3 regions of the Herbaspirillum sp. 1130 genome follow, and region 2 is predicted to be linked to each of the others. Evidence: predicted binding sites of a transcription regulator. Region 2 holds the regulator's gene; each other region holds the start of a gene.

Region 1 (5,570 bases), on a different contig from region 2:
GCCCGCGAGACCAGGTTGTGGGCCTCGTCGGCCAGCACGCTCACGCGCCAGTCATGCGCCTGCGCCATGCCGTAGAGCATGGCACCGCCATCGAACCAGTAGTTGTAATCGCCGACGATGACATCGCTCCAGCGCGTCATCTCGCTGCCCAGGTAGTAGGGACAGACCTGATGCTGCAGGGCCACGCTGCGCAGATGTTCGCGATCCAGCAGCGGCTGCGAGAGGCAGGCCGCGCGGGCGGCAGGCAGGCGGTCGTAGAAGCCCTGCGCCAGCGGACAGGAATCGCCCCGGCACAGCCGGTCCGGATATTCGCAGGCCTTGTCGCGTGCGCACAGTTCCAGCACGCGGAGCGGCAGTTCGCCGTGATCCTTCAAGGTGGCGGCGGCATCCAGCGCCAGTTGCCGGCCGGGGGTCTTGGCCGCGAGGAAGAGGATCTTGTCCAGCCGCTGCGCCGGGGCGGCCTTGAGGGCCGGGAACAAGGTGCCCAGCGTCTTGCCGATGCCGGTCGGTGCCTGCGCCAGCAGGCTGCGCCGGCCCGTCTGCGCGCGAAATACCGCCTCCGCCAGTTGCCGCTGACCGGGACGGAAATCGCCGTGCGGAAAGCGCAGCGCCTGCAAGGCCGTATCACGCGCCGCGCGGTGCGCCAGCTCCTGTTCGGCCCAGCGCATGAAGCGCTCGCATTGTGCAGCAAAGAGCGTAGCCAGTTCCTCGCGGCTGCGGGTTTCTTCCAGTACCGTTTCCTGCTGGCTGCCGATGTCGAAATACACCAGCGCCAAATGGATGCGCGCCAGCCCTTCCCGCTCGCACATCAGGTGGCCATAGACCCGCAGTTGCGCCCAGTGCAGGTGGCGATGATTGTCGGGCAGGCTGGAGAGCTGGCCGCGATAAGTCTTCACTTCTTCCAGCAGCTGGCGCGCGGGGTCATAGCCATCGGCGCGTCCGCGCACATGCAGCGCGCCATGATCGGCCGAGAGCGTCACTTCGCTCAGGTAGCCTTCCCCGCGCCGCTGCGCCACGATGGCGTGACCGGCGATGCCTTCCTGGGCGGTGGGTGTGGGCGTGAAGCGCAGATCGAGATCGCCCTGCTTGGCGGTGAATTCGCACAGTGCACGAACCGAGACGGTGTAGCGCGGTGCGGACTGCTCTTGCGCAGCGCCGGCCGAGAGCGCCTCGTTCATGCTGCCGCCTGTTCCCATTGCAGGTAGCACACCGCCACCGGCATGGCGTGTTGCGCACAGTAGTCCAGCCAGCGGCGCTGGTTGTCCTGCAGGCGGTCGCCCGGGCCTTTGACTTCGACCATGCGATAGCGCCCTTGCTGCGGCCAGAACTGGATCAGGTCGGGGAAGCCGTTGCGGTTCTCTCGAATGTCGTCAAGGATGCGCAGGCACCACAGCTTCAGATGTGCAGCGGGGATACAGTCCAGCGCCATCACCAGCAGCTCGCGCGTGACCCAGCCCCAGGCCACGAAGGGCGTTTGCAGGCCGTGCTTGGCCTCATGGATGGCAAGGAGATGCGCACGGTAGCTGCCGTCATCGAAGCGGCGCAAGCAGCGCGCCAGCACATCGCGCCGACGCGCCGCGAAATCGGCGCTCAAGAGATCGGCCGGCTCGCGCTGGAAGGGATGGAAGAAGGCGCCGGGAATGGGCGCGAACAGCGCTTCCCAGCACAGCAAGCCGAACAGGGCATTGGCCAGCGCGTTTTCGACATAGAACACCGGCGCATCAGCCCGCTGCAAATGCAACTGCACCGCCCGCTCGACGCGGCCGCCCTCGGCCGGCAACACGAGCTCGATCTGATCGACCACGGCGGGGCGCGGCCGCAGCGCCGGCGGCAAACCCAGCTGGCGCGCCAGGCGCGGCGCGATGCGCAGCAGTTGCTGGCGTTCCGCCTCGCTCTCGGGCGATTGCCGGGCGATCGTCAGCAGGGCCTGCGCGGGACCGAAGCGGCCCAGTTTTTCCAGCACGCGGATGGCGCGTGCCCGTGCGCCGGGATAACGGCAGGCGGCGTAGATCTGCTGCGCCTGTAGCCAGTCGCCGGCCTTCTCGCAATGCTGGCCGAGCTGGAACAGCAGGCGTTCACGGCGGCTCTCCAGCCAGGGATTGTCGAAGCGCTCCGCGGGTAGCGCGTCGAGCACCGCAGCGACCTCGTCACCGGCCTCGAAGCGTTGCTTGCAGGCCTGCAGTTGCAGGTAAAGATCAATGTCGGTGCGGCTGCGAAAACCGCGCGCCTCGGCAGAAAGGGCGATCTGTTCATAGCGCAGCGTACCCAGATCGGCCAGCACGAATTCGCTCCAGTCCTGGCGCAGGTTGCCGAAGAACATCAAACGCAAACGTTCACACAGGCCGCCAACCCGCATGCGCAGGACCGCTTCCCCGCCCTGCCCCGGCGCTATCCATTGCGACAGGCAGCGCGGCGCGGCATGAAGGGGATCGCTTTCCAGTGCCGCCAGCAAGCTGTCCTTGCGCGCCGTCCTGAGTCCACCGCGCACGCCGAACCAGCGCAGCAGCTCCGGCTTGGTCGCCAGCGCGAAGACCTGGGCCAGCGACAGCGGCGCATCCTGCTCCACCCATTCGGGCGGCAGATCGCGGGACGCCTGCAGCGGGCAGCCGATCTCCGGATAAGCCAGACGGCTGGCGCGGAAGTGCTCGCCCTTGCGCATCATCATGCGCACGAACAGCGCCCGCGCAGCCAGCGGCAAGGCCGGGAAACGCAGCAGGAAATCGCGCTCCTCGTCCTGCAGCAGGTCGGCATAGCGCTGCCCCAGCCAATCCAGCGCCTGCTGGAAATTGCTCAGGTAGTAGAAACGGTGATCGGGGATGGCGGGCATTGCGGCGAAAAGCAGGCAGGAAAGGAACTGTATGGATGCACAGTATATCGCGTAGATGCCAATAACTACACTTTGGAGACGAGATACCTGAAATATCAGGCTCTGTTCACCTTCAACCTGAATCGCGATTGCCCGCTAAGATAGTCGCCCTGCACAGACCAATCAACACTTCCAGGAGACCGCCTTGCCCAAGCTTTCCACCCTCGCCGTCGCGCTGTCCGCTGCCCTGCTGGCTTGCGCCGCGCCCTTGCACGCGCAGCAGACGCCGCGCCATGATGAATTCTTCTGGCTCGGCGAAATCAACAAGGCCACGGCCGTGATCAACACCGACGAAGGCTTGCTGGACAAGTCGATGACCCCGCTGGTCGTCAAGGGCATCCGCAAGGTGCTGGCCGATGGCGAGCTGCCGGGTGCCAAGCGTCCGACGCTGGTGATCACCTTCGAGCCGCTGCTGATCCAGGCGGCCGGTCCGCAGATCACGCTGCTGCACGCCGGCCGTTCCAGCCAGGACATGCTGGCCACGCTGCGCGCGGCCATCCTGCGCGAAGACCTGCTGACGCTGGCCAACCAGCTCAACGCCACCACGGCGGCGCTGGTCCGACTGGCCGCCAGCCAGCGTGACACCATCGTGCCCAACTACACCAATGGGGTGGCGGCGCAACCCAACAGCTACGGCCACTACCTGCTGGGCTTTGCCGCCGCACTGGACCGCGATGCCCAGCGCCTGCGCGAAGCCTATGGGCGGCTGGACCGCTCGGCCATGGGCACCACAGTGCTCAACGGCACCAGCTGGCCGTTGAACCGCCAGCGCATGGCCGACTACCTGGGCTTTGCCGCCATCGTCGACAACGCCTATGACGCGGCGCAACTGTCGGCGGTGGATGGTCCGGTGGAAGCGGGCGCGGTGGTCTCTTCCATTGCCCTGCATGCCGGCGCCTTCATCCAGGACGTGATGACGCAATATGCGCAGCCGCGTCCGTGGATCCTGTTGCAGGAGGGAGGGGCCAATACTTACGTGTCGTCGGCCATGCCGCAGAAGCGCAATCCGGGCCTGCTCAACAGCACCCGGCGCGATGCCTCGATGGTGATTGCCGAGGGCATGGGCGTGGCCATCGTGGCGCACAACATCCCGCCCGGCATGAGCGATGCCAAGGACGTGAAGCCCAACAAGGAGATGGTGCTCAATACGGTCAAGGTCCTGAAGAACTGGGAAAGCATCCTGGGCGCGCTGGTGATCGATCCGAAACGCGCGCTGGAAGAACTCAACAGCGACTGGACCGCGTCCCAGGAACTGGCCGACGTGCTCATGCGCAAGTACAAGCTGCCCTTCCGCGTGGGCCATCACTTCGCTTCGGAAGTGGTGGAGTATGCCAAGGCCAACAACATCCGGCCGCTGGAGTTTCCTTATGACCAGGCGCAGCGCATCTATCACGAAGCGGTGCTGAATTCGGAATTCCCCCAGGCCCTGCCGATGTCGGAACAGGAGTTTCGCAGCACCCTCGATCCGGTGGCGATCGTGCGCAATCGTGCCACCGTCGGCGGTCCGCAACCGGCCGAGATGGACCGCATGCTGCGCGAGGCCACTGCGCGCGTGGCGCAGCAGGACGCATGGATCAAGGCCCGGCAGCAGCGCATTGCAGGATCGCTGCAGAAGCTGGATGCGGATTTTGACCGGATGGCCGTCTCGGCGGGGGTGAAGTAAGGCGTGCCGGGCGGGCCGTGCAGCTTGGCCTAGCCGCGGGAAATCACCAGCAATCCCGCAGCAATGAGCGCGGCCCCGATCAGCTTGGCGGGCGTGATGACTTCATTGAGAATCCAGACCGCCATCAGCAAGGCCACGATGACACTGCCCTTGTCGATCAGCGCCACGGTGGAGACGTCCCCCGCCTTGATGGCCTTGTAGTAGAACACCCAGGAGACGGCGGTGGTCACACCCGACAGGCCGAGCCAGAGGACGTTCTGCCAGGTGACCGCGCTCAACTGCGCGGCCGGCACGACAGCAGCGGCGAACATGAGCACGAAGACAAACACGAAGCAGGTCCGGATGGCCAATCCCAGATCGCTGGAGATGCCGGTCAAGCCGAGTTTGGCGATGACCGAGGTGAAGCCTGCAAAGGCCATGGAAATGAATGCGTAGGCGATCCAGCGTTCCATCGTCTTATCCTTGAATGAAGATCGTGTAAGGCAACAACCGCAACCATCTGTCCATCTGCGGTTCAGCGCCCGCCTTCGGGCGCAAGCCGCTTGAGCAACTGCGCATGAAACAACTCCGGCATCTGCATCTGCGGTGCGTGACCAGCGCCGGGGAATACCACCAAGGTCGCGTGCGGAATGACGGCAGCCGCCTCGCGCCCGAGCACCGCATAGTTGCCCAGCCCGGCGCGCAATGCCGGCGGTGCGAATTCCTTGCCGATGGCGGTGCTGTCCTGGTCGCCGATCATGAGGACCGTGGGCGTCTTCAGGTTCTTCAGTTCGTAAAACACCGGTTGCGTGAGGATCATGTCGTACAGCAGTGCCGAATTCCACGCCACCCGCTCCTTGCCCGGCCCGCGGTACATGCCGGCCAGCATCTGCACCCAGGGTTCATACTCCGCACTCCACTGCCCGGAGAAATACGTAGCGCGCTCGTAGTTGCGGATGCGCTCGGCCGTGGTACCGAGTTCGCGCGCATACCACTGGTCCACCGACACCGGCGGCACGCCCTTGGCGCGCCAGTCTTCCAGGCCGATGGGGTCAACCAGCA
Region 2 (5,570 bases):
CTTTTTCAGGACCGAGTCCCAATCGCTGACTGCCGGCTGGCGGAACAGGCGCATGCCGGGATACCACGGGGAATCATCGCGGTCGTTGAGCCACCGCCAGTCGGGTACATGCGGCAGCAGTACCCAGGTGGGGTGGCCTAGTGCTCCGGCCAGATGGGCCACCGAAGTATCCACGCAGATAACCAGGTCAAGATTGCTGATGGCGGCAGCGGTATCGGCGAAGTCCTGGCACTCATTGCCCAGGTCAAAGACGGGCCAATCGGCTGGCAACTCCTTCAGGCCGTCGGCAGGCTTGCCTTTTTGCAATGAGTAGAATTCCATCTTGGGGACTTCAAACAATTGCTTGAATTTGTCCAGTGGAATCGAACGATGGCGGTCATTGCCATGCTCCGGATTGCCGCCCCAGACGATGCCGACGCGCAGATTGTCCGCTGATCGTGTCAAGGTGGAAATCTTCTGCTTCCAGTGCGCCGCCAGCGACGCATCGGCAGACAGATAGCCTTCCGCATAGCGCGGGATATCCTCGACGCTATGGGTGCGCAGGGCATAGGGCAGGCTCATGAGCACATAGGCGCAGTCGCAGGGTGGCAGGGGATCGCTTTCGCGCACCAGTGTCACTGCTGGTGTGAAGGATTGGAACAGGCGGTACAGAGGATTCTTCACATGCAGCGCCACGCTGGCACCTTGCTCCATGAGCAAGCGGGCATAGCGCAGGAACTGGATGCTGTCGCCAAAGCCTTGCTCGTGCATCAGCAGGATGCGCTTGCCCGCCAGCGAGGACTTGCCATCCCATTTCGGAATGACCTCGAACAGCTTGTGGATCAGGCGGTAGACGTGGGCGCGTTCCTTGGTGGTGAGGCGGCTCTCGTGGCACTCCCAGCCTTCCTCGAACTGTCCGCGCAGCAACAGGGTCAGTGCCAGGTTGTGCTTGGCGGTCGGGTAATTCGGCCGCAGCGCCAATGCCGTGCGGAAATTGCCAAGCGCATCGTCATAATCGCCATGATCGTGCTGGATCGCGCCGATGTTGTTGTAGGTGAGGGCGTGCTTGGGGTCCAGCGCCAAGGCCTGCTTGAACATGCGCATGGCATCGTCGAAGCGGTCGCCCGTGTTGAAGTAGCTTGAACCGAGCTTGACGTAGCCATTCGGATCCTTGGGTGCGATCTCGATGACGCGCAGCAGGTGTTCGTGGGCTTCTTCGATCTTGTTGATTTTCAGATAACTATCGGCGATCTTGTTGTGGGCGTAGGTGTCCTGGGGATCGAGCAGGATGGCGGTCTTGTGGGACTCTACGGCCTCCTTGTACATCTCCATGGCATGAAAGGCTTCGCCCAGGGCGGTGTGGGAGGGAGCGAAATTGATCTGGTATTCGAGCGACTTCAGAATCGTGGCGACCGCCTCGTCAAAGCGCCGTGCGTCGATCAGGGCGCGGCCCAGGTGCGACAGCGGGCCCGGTGCGTTGGGTTCACGCCGGGCCGCATCCTCGAAGTATTTGATCGAGGCTTCCGGATCGTTCTTTTCGTGCAGGGCATTGGCCAGGCCGATGCGTGCCGCCCGGTTTTCCTTGTCGATGGCGATGGCGCGCTCGTAGATGGCGATGGACTCGTCGATGCGATCCTGGCTCAGCACCGTACCGGCCAGGTTGCTGAGGTATTCGGCGTTGTTCGGATCGGCCTCGATGGCCTTGCGCAGGTATTGCTCGGCTTGCGCGAACTGGCCTTCCTGCATGGCGATCAGTCCGCGTGCGTGGTTGGCAAACACCAGATTGGGGGCGCGGGCCAATACGGCTGTACAGATCGCCTTGGCTTCCTCGGTCTTGCGATTGTCGAGCAGGTCCAGACATTTGCGAACGTCCAGCAGATCCTGCAGGTTGGACTTGGCGGCCGCTGGGGCCGGAATATGTTTGCCGTGCTTGTTGCTGCTCTTGCGCGTCGACATCGAAAAGGGTCCTCTTGGTTGGGCGCATCCATTGCGCCGGGCATAGCTGTCCAGCAAGGATGATATGCGTAACCGGTCACAGGTGAAGAGCTAAATAGAAAGCAAAAAACCTCCGTTTTAAGCGGAGGTTCATGCATAAACAAGCGATCAGTCGCCGCTGGCAGCGTCTTTCCGGCGGTCGGGCCTGCGCGCCGCTCCGAATTCAGTTCCAGCTGCGCAGCAATCCCACGGCCAGTCCTTCGAGTGCAAACTGGTCGTCTTCCGGCTTGACGATGATGGGCTCGAATTCCGGATTCTCGGGGAACAGGGTGATGACGCTGCCGCTCTTCTGGTAGCGCTTGACCGTGACCTCGTCAGCCAGGCGGGCCACCACGATCTGGCCATTGCGCGCCTGGTCGGCGCGCCGCACGGCCAGCAGGTCGCCGTCCAGGATGCCGGCGTCGCGCATGGACATGCCGCGCACCTTGAGCAGGTAGTCGGGCTTGGCCCGGAACATGGCCGGGTCGACCTGGTAAGTCTTTTCCACGTGTTCCTGGGCCAGGATGGGGGAGCCCGCCGCCACGCGCCCGATCAGCGGCAGGCTCAGCTGCATCAGGGCGGGATGGGGCAGGGCCATCTGGCGTGCAGTGCTGATGCCTGTGGTACCTGATTCGCGCAAGCGGATGCCGCGCGAGGTGCCGGGGGAAATCTCGATGGCGCCCTTGCGGGCCAGGGCCTGCAGATGCTCTTCGGCGGCGTTGGCGGAACGGAAGCCCAACTCGGCAGCGATCTCTGCACGCGTGGGAGGGAAGCCGGTGTTCTCGATGGCGTTCTTGATCAGGTTCAGGATCTGTTCCTGGCGCGCAGTCAGTTTGAGCATGAGGGTGGCCTTTCTCGGAGGGAAGGCTGTCTGGATGAACAGTCTGTATTTTTATACAGGTGCAATCCTTGTGTCAACGGCAACATGCATATTCCGGGGCGGAAAAGGCAAGCTTTCTCATTTATATAGAGCGCGCCGCAACTGAAGAATCTGGTTCTGAGCCGCTGGCGGCGATGTGCAGGGTCCGCGTTGTGGCCCTGCGGCCGCAGTGGCGTGACGCTGGCATTGCTGTCAGGACGGAAACCTAGTATGATCTCGGGTTTTCCTCTTCCCACACCCGTCTTGACGCCGGGGTGGGCGTCTTCAATAAGTCCATAAGGAGTCTACATGCGTCATTATGAAATCGTATTTATCGTCCACCCGGACCAAAGCGAGCAAGTGCCGGCGATGATCGAGCGTTACAAGGGCATCGTCACCACCCGCGGCGGCAAGGTCCACCGTGTCGAAGATTGGGGCCGTCGCCAACTGGCTTACCAGATCCAGAAGCTGGCCAAGGCTCACTACGTCTGCCTGAACATCGAAGTCGACAGCGAAACGCTGGCTGAAATCGAAACCGGCTTCAAGTTCAACGACGCCGTCCTGCGCCACCTGACCGTCAAGATGAAGAAGGCCGAAACCGGTCCTTCCCCCATCCTGAAGGCAGTGCAGAAGGAAGACGCGGCCAAGAGCCGTACCGAAGCTCCGGCAGCTTAAGCGCTGCGAACATCGCGGAGAGTGAACCAGTTTCAAGTCATCGCCAGCCTGGCAGAACGTGATGTCCTACGTTATACGCCGGCCGGTATCCCGATTGTCACTGCCAGGTTGCAGCATCAGTCGGAGCAGACGGAGGCTGGCATGAAGCGTCAGGTCGAATTCGAGATCGCGGCGCTGGCAGCGGGGGAAATCTCCGGTGCGCTCAACAGGGCGGCACTGGGTGAAGTCTTCCGGTTCACCGGCTTTTTGGCCCGCAGGAATCGCAACAGCAAGAGCGTCGTGTTTCATATCGTTGATTTTGGCCCGGTCGCGCCGGATTGAGCGGCGCAAGGTAGCCAAACAGACCTTACCCAATTTTTAGATACAGGAGCCAACCATGGCATTCGGTAAAAAGTTCGATAAAAGCAAGCTGAAAAACAAGCGCCAACAGCAAAACCCGCTGTTCAAGCGCAAGAAATTCTGCCGTTTCACCGCCGCTGGCGTTGAACAGGTCGATTACAAGGACGTGGACACCCTGAAGGACTTCGTCCAGGAAAACGGCAAGATCATGCCGGCACGCCTGACCGGTACCAAGGCCCACTACCAGCGTCAAGTTGACACCGCCATCAAGCGCGCGCGTTACCTGGCTCTGCTGCCGTACACCGATCTGCACAACGCCTAATCAGCGTCGAGAAATAGGAGAAAAACATGCAAGTCATTCTGTTGGAAAAAATCGTGAATCTCGGCGGTCTGGGTGATGTCGTGCGCGTCAAGGACGGTTTCGCACGCAACTTCCTGATCCCCCAACGCAAGGCCCGCCGCGCTACCGATGCAGCCATCGCTGAATTCGAAGCCAAGCGCGCTGACCTGGAAAAGGCTGCCGCCGAGAAGCTGGCCGCTGCCCAAGCCCAAGGCGAAAAGCTGGCTGGCGCTACCGTGGAAGTGTCGCAGAAGGCCGGCGTTGACGGCCGTCTGTTCGGTTCCGTGACCAACTTCGACATCGCTGAAGCCCTGGGCAAGAAGGGTTTTGCTGTCGAGAAGTCGCAAGTGCGCCTGCCCAACGGCCCGCTGAAGACCGTTGGCGAACACCCCGTGTCGGTGGCTCTGCACACCGACGTGGTGGTCGATGTCACCATCGCAGTCAAGGGCGAGCAAGCGTAATACGCCTGTTTGCTGCAATTCGTTTTGCAATAGAAAAGCCGGGTTCGCCTGGCTTTTTTATTGTCAGTTGTACCAAGACACGCCGCCACTGGTCATCGTCATGGCGCGGCTTGTCAATGGCTTCATATTGCATTCGTTCGCATGAAGCATCTGGCCGTGCAAAAACGTTCGGCCGGACCTACGGCTTCACATCAGCAGGTTATAATGCGCGCCATGAAAGAATCGTCCCGCGGCAATCCAGAATTTTTCCGTGGCCAGAGAGAGTCATCCGATCCCCAGATCGATGCGCTCCGCGTGCCGCCCCACTCCATCGAGGCCGAGCAATCGGTGCTGGGCGGCCTGCTGCTGGACAACGCAGCCTGGGACCGTATCGCCGACTTCGTCAGCGCTGAAGACTTTTACCGCTACGATCACCGCATCATCTTCGAGCACATCGTCAAGCTCATCAACAGTACCAAGCCGGCCGACGTCATTACCGTCTATGAAGCCATGTCCACCAGCGGCAAGGCCGAAGAGGTGGGCGGGCTGGTTTATCTGAATGCACTGGCGCAAAACACGCCTTCTGCGGCCAACATCCGCCGCTATGCCGAGATCGTCCGTGATCGCGGCATTCTGCGCAAGCTCATCACCGTGGCCGACGAGATTTCCGGCAATGCCTTCAATCCGCAGGGCAAGGATGTGAAGTCCATGCTGGACGAGGCCGAATCCAAGATCTTCGCCATCGCCGAAGAAGGGTCGCGCGGCTCTCAGGGCTTCATGGAAATCCAGCCGCTGCTCACGCAAGTGGTCGAGCGCATCGACGAACTTTACAATCGCGACAATACCAGCGACATCACCGGCGTTCCGACCGGTTTCATGGATCTGGACAAGATGACCTCCGGCCTGCAGCCGGGCGACCTGATCATCGTCGCTGGCCGTCCTTCCATGGGTAAAACCGCTTTCT
Region 3 (5,570 bases), on a different contig from region 2:
ACATGGGCCTGCTGCACGCGCGGCACGTCGTCGGACAGGCGGCGCAATTCCCCCTCCAGCACGCCCAGGGAGTTTTTGATGTCGTGAATGATGATCGCGGCAAGCTTGGGATCCATGGTCAGCTCTTCGGGGCTACTTTGGTCAGGGTGTCGCGCAGGAATTTGTGCATCTTCGCGACTCTATCGTTGCCGGGAATCAGGCGGTCCAGGGTGGCCAGGTAGCGGCGCACGCGCTTGACGTATTCTTCGTTCCAGCCGCGCTGGCTCATCCACAGCAGATGCAGCTGGGCGGCCGCCAGCAGCACGCCGGTGTTCTCCGGCATGCTGGCCAGCGCCTCTTCCAGCCGCGCCAGCGACTCGTCGGGCTTGGCGCTGCGCATGAGGGCATTGGCTTCGGCGATGATGCTCATGCAGTGCTTGACGGCACCGTCGATGAGCTCTTCGGCCAGGTTGGCGCGGCCGGTATCGGCCAGCACCTTGCGCGCCAGCATCTGCAGGGTCTTGTTCTCGTGGTCGGACTTGACGGCTTCGGCGATGAGCTTGGCGCCTTCCTCATCCTTGCCCATCGAGAAGGCCGCCTTGGCCAGGGCCAGGGTGGCGGTGTCCGAGGCTTCCTTGCCGGCCGCCTGGCGGGCCGTCTCGAAGGCTTGCTGGGCCGAGATGGTGTCGCCCAGCTGGACGTAGGCCTGGGCCTGCACGGCGGCCTGCGCGGAGACGAAGAGGTTGGATTCCTCGTAGCGGCGCGGCGCGCTTTCCAGCAAACGCAGCGCGGCATCCGGGTCGCCGCTGTCGATGTGCACCTGGGCCAGCGAGAGCAGGTCGGTCGGTTGCGCGGTGAGCGAACCCTTGGTGTGCTTCAGCACCTTGTCATAAGCCTCGCGCGCCTGGTCGAGATGGCCGCTGCGGTAGGCCACGTCGCCCACCAGGCGGCTGCGGCGCGCCGAGGGGATGATCTCGGAAGACTTGGTCAGCGCCTCCAGCGCGCCTTCCTGGTTGCCCTGGGCTTCGTCGATCTGCGCCATAAGGTCGTAGGCGGCGATGAACTGCTTGTTCTGCGCCAGTACGTCCTGCACGATCAAGCGCGCATCATCCATCTGGCCGGCCACGATGTTGCAGCGGGCCAGGCCGATCTTGGCCCACACCAGGTCGTCGCGCATGGCCAGGGCCTGCTTGTAGACCTCGCGCGCTTCGTCGATGCGGCGCTGTTCGATCAGCAGCGTGCCCTTGGTCTTCATGATCTCGACGATCCACTTGGGCGCCGACTTGAGCACGTTGTCGCATTCGATGATGGCGCCGGTGATGTCCTTGCGCTTCATCTTCTCGGTCACCGGCAGCATGGCGTGCTGCTTTTCCAGCAGGCGGTCCACGCGTTCGGCGATGCGGCTGGCCGTCAGCGGCTTCAACATGTAGGCGTCGGGCTGGAACTCGGCGGCGCTGGCCACCAGGTTGTAGCCGCTCTCGGCCGTCACCATGATGAACATGCAGGTCGGCGAGAGCATGTTCTGGGTGCGGAAGAACTCCAGCAGCTGCTGCCCGTTGCTTTCCTTGTTGAGGTTGTAGTCGCAGATGATCAGGTCATAGGTGCCGGACTGCACGAAGCGGATGGCTTCATCGGGCGTGGCAGCCTGGTCGACCTTGGTCACGCCGAGCTGCCCGAGGTGCATGCGAATGTTCTGGCGCATCGTCGGCATGTCGTCGATGACCAGGCAGCGCAGGGCGCTGATGTGGCTGAAGGGCACTAAACTCATGAGAACGGTCTGTAAAGCGATCTGTAAGGCGATCTGTTCGGGATTGCGGAATGCCGTGGGCCGAATAATTGCCGCGGCGCAATATCGTGCGAGATGACGACTATTGATACCAATTTGGCCATTGCTGACGAATTATTCCCCCCAACTCGCGAGTGTGCCGTTTTTTTTCCTTCCATGCATCATTCCTCTGCGATTTATGAAGTTTTTGGAAGGTCTGCCTCTCGTATAATTGTGGTTTTCGCCCACGGATGGAATTTGGGCCGACAAAAACGCTTGCACTAAGCACTGTTTTTTTATACAGTATCGCTCTATCGGGGCGGTCATCCACTGCCCCCCGGGCAACACCCGCGGCCTGCCAGCGATGGCCAGCCACCGCGAGCAAGATCCAAGCAACATTCAAGCAACATCAGCAAGACTCCCCCTGACACCCGTCTTCACGACATTTTGCCGAGAGAGATTTATGGACGACAAAAAAGCTGCGAACAACTCTGAAAAGAGCAAGGCGCTGGCCGCCGCGTTGGCACAGATTGAAAAGCAGTTTGGCAAGGGCTCGGTGATGCGCATGGAAGATGGCGTCATCGCTGAGGAAATCCAGTCCGTGTCCACCGGCTCCCTGGGCCTGGACATCGCCCTGGGCATCGGCGGCCTGCCGCGCGGCCGCGTGATCGAAATCTACGGTCCGGAATCCTCGGGCAAGACCACCCTGACCCTGCAATCGATTGCCGAAATGCAGAAGCTGGGCGGCACCTGCGCCTTCATCGACGCCGAGCACGCGCTGGATGTCACCTACGCGCAAAAGCTGGGCGTGAACCTGAACGACCTGCTGATCTCGCAGCCCGACACCGGCGAACAAGCCCTGGAAATCTGCGACGCCCTGGTGCGCTCCGGTGCGGTGGACCTGATCGTGGTCGACTCCGTGGCCGCGCTGACCCCCAAGGCTGAAATCGAAGGCGACATGGGCGATTCCCTGCCGGGCCTGCAAGCCCGCCTGATGTCGCAGGCGCTGCGCAAGCTCACCGGCAGCATCAACCGCACCAACACCACCGTGATCTTCATCAACCAGATCCGCATGAAGATCGGTGTCATGTTCGGCAACCCGGAAACCACCACCGGCGGTAACGCGCTGAAGTTTTACGCTTCCGTGCGCCTGGACATCCGCCGCACCGGTTCGATCAAGTCGGGTGATGAAGTCATCGGCAGCGAAACCAAGGTCAAGGTCGTCAAGAACAAGGTTGCGCCCCCGTTCCGCGAAGCCCACTTCGACATCCTGTATGGCGAAGGCACTTCCCGCGAAGGCGAGATCCTGGACCTGGGTTCGGAACACAAGGTGGTCGAGAAGTCCGGTGCCTGGTACAGCTACAACGGCGAGCGCATCGGCCAGGGCAAGGACAATGCCCGTAACTACCTGAAGGAACATCCGGAGCTGGCTCGCGAGATCGAGAACAAGGTCCGTGTCGCCCTGGGCGTGCCGGAACTGGCCGGTGGCGAAGCGGAAGCCAAGGCTTCCTGAATCCGCGCTTAAAGGATTCAAGCGCCATCGCGGCGACAGGGTTTGCCTGAGCCCTGGGTGTCGTGATGGTGGCTTGTTTATCTCGCTGGTGCCGTGCTGTGTTGGCGGTCTCAGGGGGAGGTAATACCGCAGTACAGCAAGTTCGCAACATGCCAAGACCGCCGATCAGCCTGAAAGCAAGGGCGCTCAAATATCTCTCTTCACGTGAGCATAGTCGCCAGGAACTTGCGCGTAAGCTTGCCCCTTACGCGCAAGAGGGCGATGACATCGAAGAGCTCCTGCAATGGCTGGAGCAGTCCCGTTTCCTTTCCCAGGAACGTTTTTCCGAATCGCTCGTGCATCGCCGCTCGGCGCGCTACGGCAATCAGCGCATCATCTCCGAACTTCACGGCCATGGCATTGAAGGTGAAGCCATCGCCGAACTGAAGGCCGATCTGGCCGCCGGGGAGGGCGAGCGTGCCGCGCAGGTGCTGCGGCGCAAGTACGCCGCACCGCCCGAGGATGCCGAGACCCGCGCCAAACAGATGCGCTTCCTCCAGCAGCGCGGTTTTTCCCATCGCAGCATCCGCGAAGCCTTCCAGACCGCCTGGGCCGACGACGAAGAGTCTGCCTGAACCCAAGCTGCATCCAGCAGGGCCGGCCCGGCCAAGCACATTTTTCCCGCGTTTTCCTCGAAATCTCCCACCGGCGTGCGGCCTTGTCCTGCCCGATGGTAATTCCTGCGCATTGCGCCCGGTGTTAGCGCTACCGGCCAACAGGCCGTTTGTCGTGTGCTAGAATTCGGAAGTTTTTGCTGCGGCGCGCAAGCCTGAGGAGATACCGCGTGTTGCCGGTTTGTTAAAACGGCGCAACGGTGCAAGGCCCACGTCAGGAGCAGGAATGGATAATGCGAACGCTTCGGCGCAAGCTGGTGCGTTTCGACTATCAGACCAACTAAAGCAGACGGCATGCATATGCCCAATTCGACGAATTCACTCGCAACCCGCGCAGCTCACGCCTGCGCCCGACTCCATCCGGCAACGGATGCGACCCCCGCCTGCGGGTTGCAGTCTGCTTTCTGGTCGGCCGGCTCAATGCCGGCTTCCGAATTTCAATCCGGCAAGTTTCATTCATTCAGTGTCTAAAGGGAAGCTCCCATGAAAATCCATGAGTATCAGGGTAAAGAAATCCTGCGCCAGTTCGGCGTAACCGTGCCGCGCGGCATTCCTTGCATGTCGGTCGACGAAGTCGAAGCGGCTGCCCAGAAGCTCGGCGGCCCGGTGTGGGTCGTCAAGGCCCAGATCCATGCAGGCGGCCGCGGCAAGGGCGGTGGCGTGAAGGTGGCCAAGTCCATCGAGCAGGTCAAGGAATACGCCAACCAGATCATGGGCATGCAGCTGATCACCCACCAGACCGGCGCTGAAGGCCAGAAGGTGCGTCGCCTGCTGATCGAAGAAGGCGCGGACATCAAGAAGGAACTGTACGTTTCCCTGGTCACCGACCGCGTCTCGCAGAAGGTCGTCCTGATGGCCTCCAGCGAAGGCGGCATGGACATCGAAGAAGTTGCCCACAGCAACCCGGAAAAGATCCACAACGTCATCATCGACCCGATCGATGGCCTCACCGACGCGCAAGCCGACGACGTGGCCGCCAAGATCGGCGTGCCTGCTGAATCGATCCCGGCTGCTCGCCAGAACCTGCAAGGCCTGTACAAGGCTTACTGGGAAACCGACGCTTCCCTGGCTGAAATCAACCCCCTGATCCTGACCGGCGACGGCAAGGTCATCGCCCTGGACGCCAAGTTCAACTTCGACTCCAACGCCCTGTTCCGTCACCCGGAAATCGTCGCCTACCGCGACCTGGACGAAGAAGATCCGGCTGAAGTCGAAGCCTCCAAGTTCGACCTGGCCTACATCTCCCTGGACGGCAACATCGGCTGTCTGGTCAACGGTGCCGGCCTGGCCATGGCCACCATGGACACCATCAAGCTGTTCGGCGGCGAGCCGGCCAACTTCCTGGACGTGGGCGGCGGCGCCACCACCGAGAAGGTCACCGAAGCCTTCAAGATCATGCTGAAGAACCCCGAACTGAAGGCCATCCTGGTCAACATCTTCGGCGGCATCATGCGCTGTGACGTGATCGCCGAAGGCGTGATCGCGGCTTCCAAGGCCGTCTCGCTGAAGGTGCCCCTGGTGGTCCGCATGAAGGGCACCAACGAAGACCTGGGCAAGAAGCTGTTGGCCGATTCCGGTCTGCCGATCATCTCGGCCGACTCCATGGAAGAAGCCGCCCAAAAGGTCGTGGCAGCTGCCAAGTAAGTAACCCAACACGCAA

The links. The regulator LexA, encoded in region 2, represses DNA repair genes until DNA is damaged. The targets are predictions, from matches to a motif close to ACTGTATNNNNATACAGT.
Region 1: JOD78_RS14205 (VRR-NUC domain-containing protein) is a predicted target of LexA. The motif match lies at 2,854-2,871, and genes of this name have one in related genera.
Region 3: recA (recombinase RecA) is a predicted target of LexA. The motif match lies at 2,032-2,049, and genes of this name have one in related genera.

What each region holds. Positions count from the first base shown of each region.
Region 1 is NZ_JAFICQ010000003.1:110,881-116,450, reverse strand. It holds gene JOD78_RS14210 (ATP-dependent DNA helicase) at 1-1,178, opposite strand, end outside; gene JOD78_RS14205 (VRR-NUC domain-containing protein) at 1,175-2,827, opposite strand; gene JOD78_RS14200 (lyase family protein) at 3,012-4,529, shown strand; gene JOD78_RS14195 (EamA family transporter) at 4,559-4,981, opposite strand; gene JOD78_RS14190 (alpha/beta hydrolase) at 5,044-5,570, opposite strand, start outside.
Region 2 is NZ_JAFICQ010000001.1:200,740-206,309, forward strand. It holds gene JOD78_RS00990 (tetratricopeptide repeat protein) at 1-1,935, opposite strand, end outside; gene lexA (transcriptional repressor LexA) at 2,138-2,794, opposite strand; gene rpsF (30S ribosomal protein S6) at 3,122-3,487, shown strand; gene priB (primosomal replication protein N) at 3,509-3,808, shown strand; gene rpsR (30S ribosomal protein S18) at 3,864-4,148, shown strand; gene rplI (50S ribosomal protein L9) at 4,175-4,627, shown strand; gene JOD78_RS01020 (replicative DNA helicase) at 4,841-5,570, shown strand, end outside.
Region 3 is NZ_JAFICQ010000002.1:541,384-546,953, forward strand. It holds gene JOD78_RS11250 (ATP-binding protein) at 1-116, opposite strand, end outside; gene JOD78_RS11255 (response regulator) at 119-1,747, opposite strand; gene recA (recombinase RecA) at 2,208-3,257, shown strand; gene recX (recombination regulator RecX) at 3,407-3,871, shown strand; gene sucC (ADP-forming succinate--CoA ligase subunit beta) at 4,394-5,554, shown strand.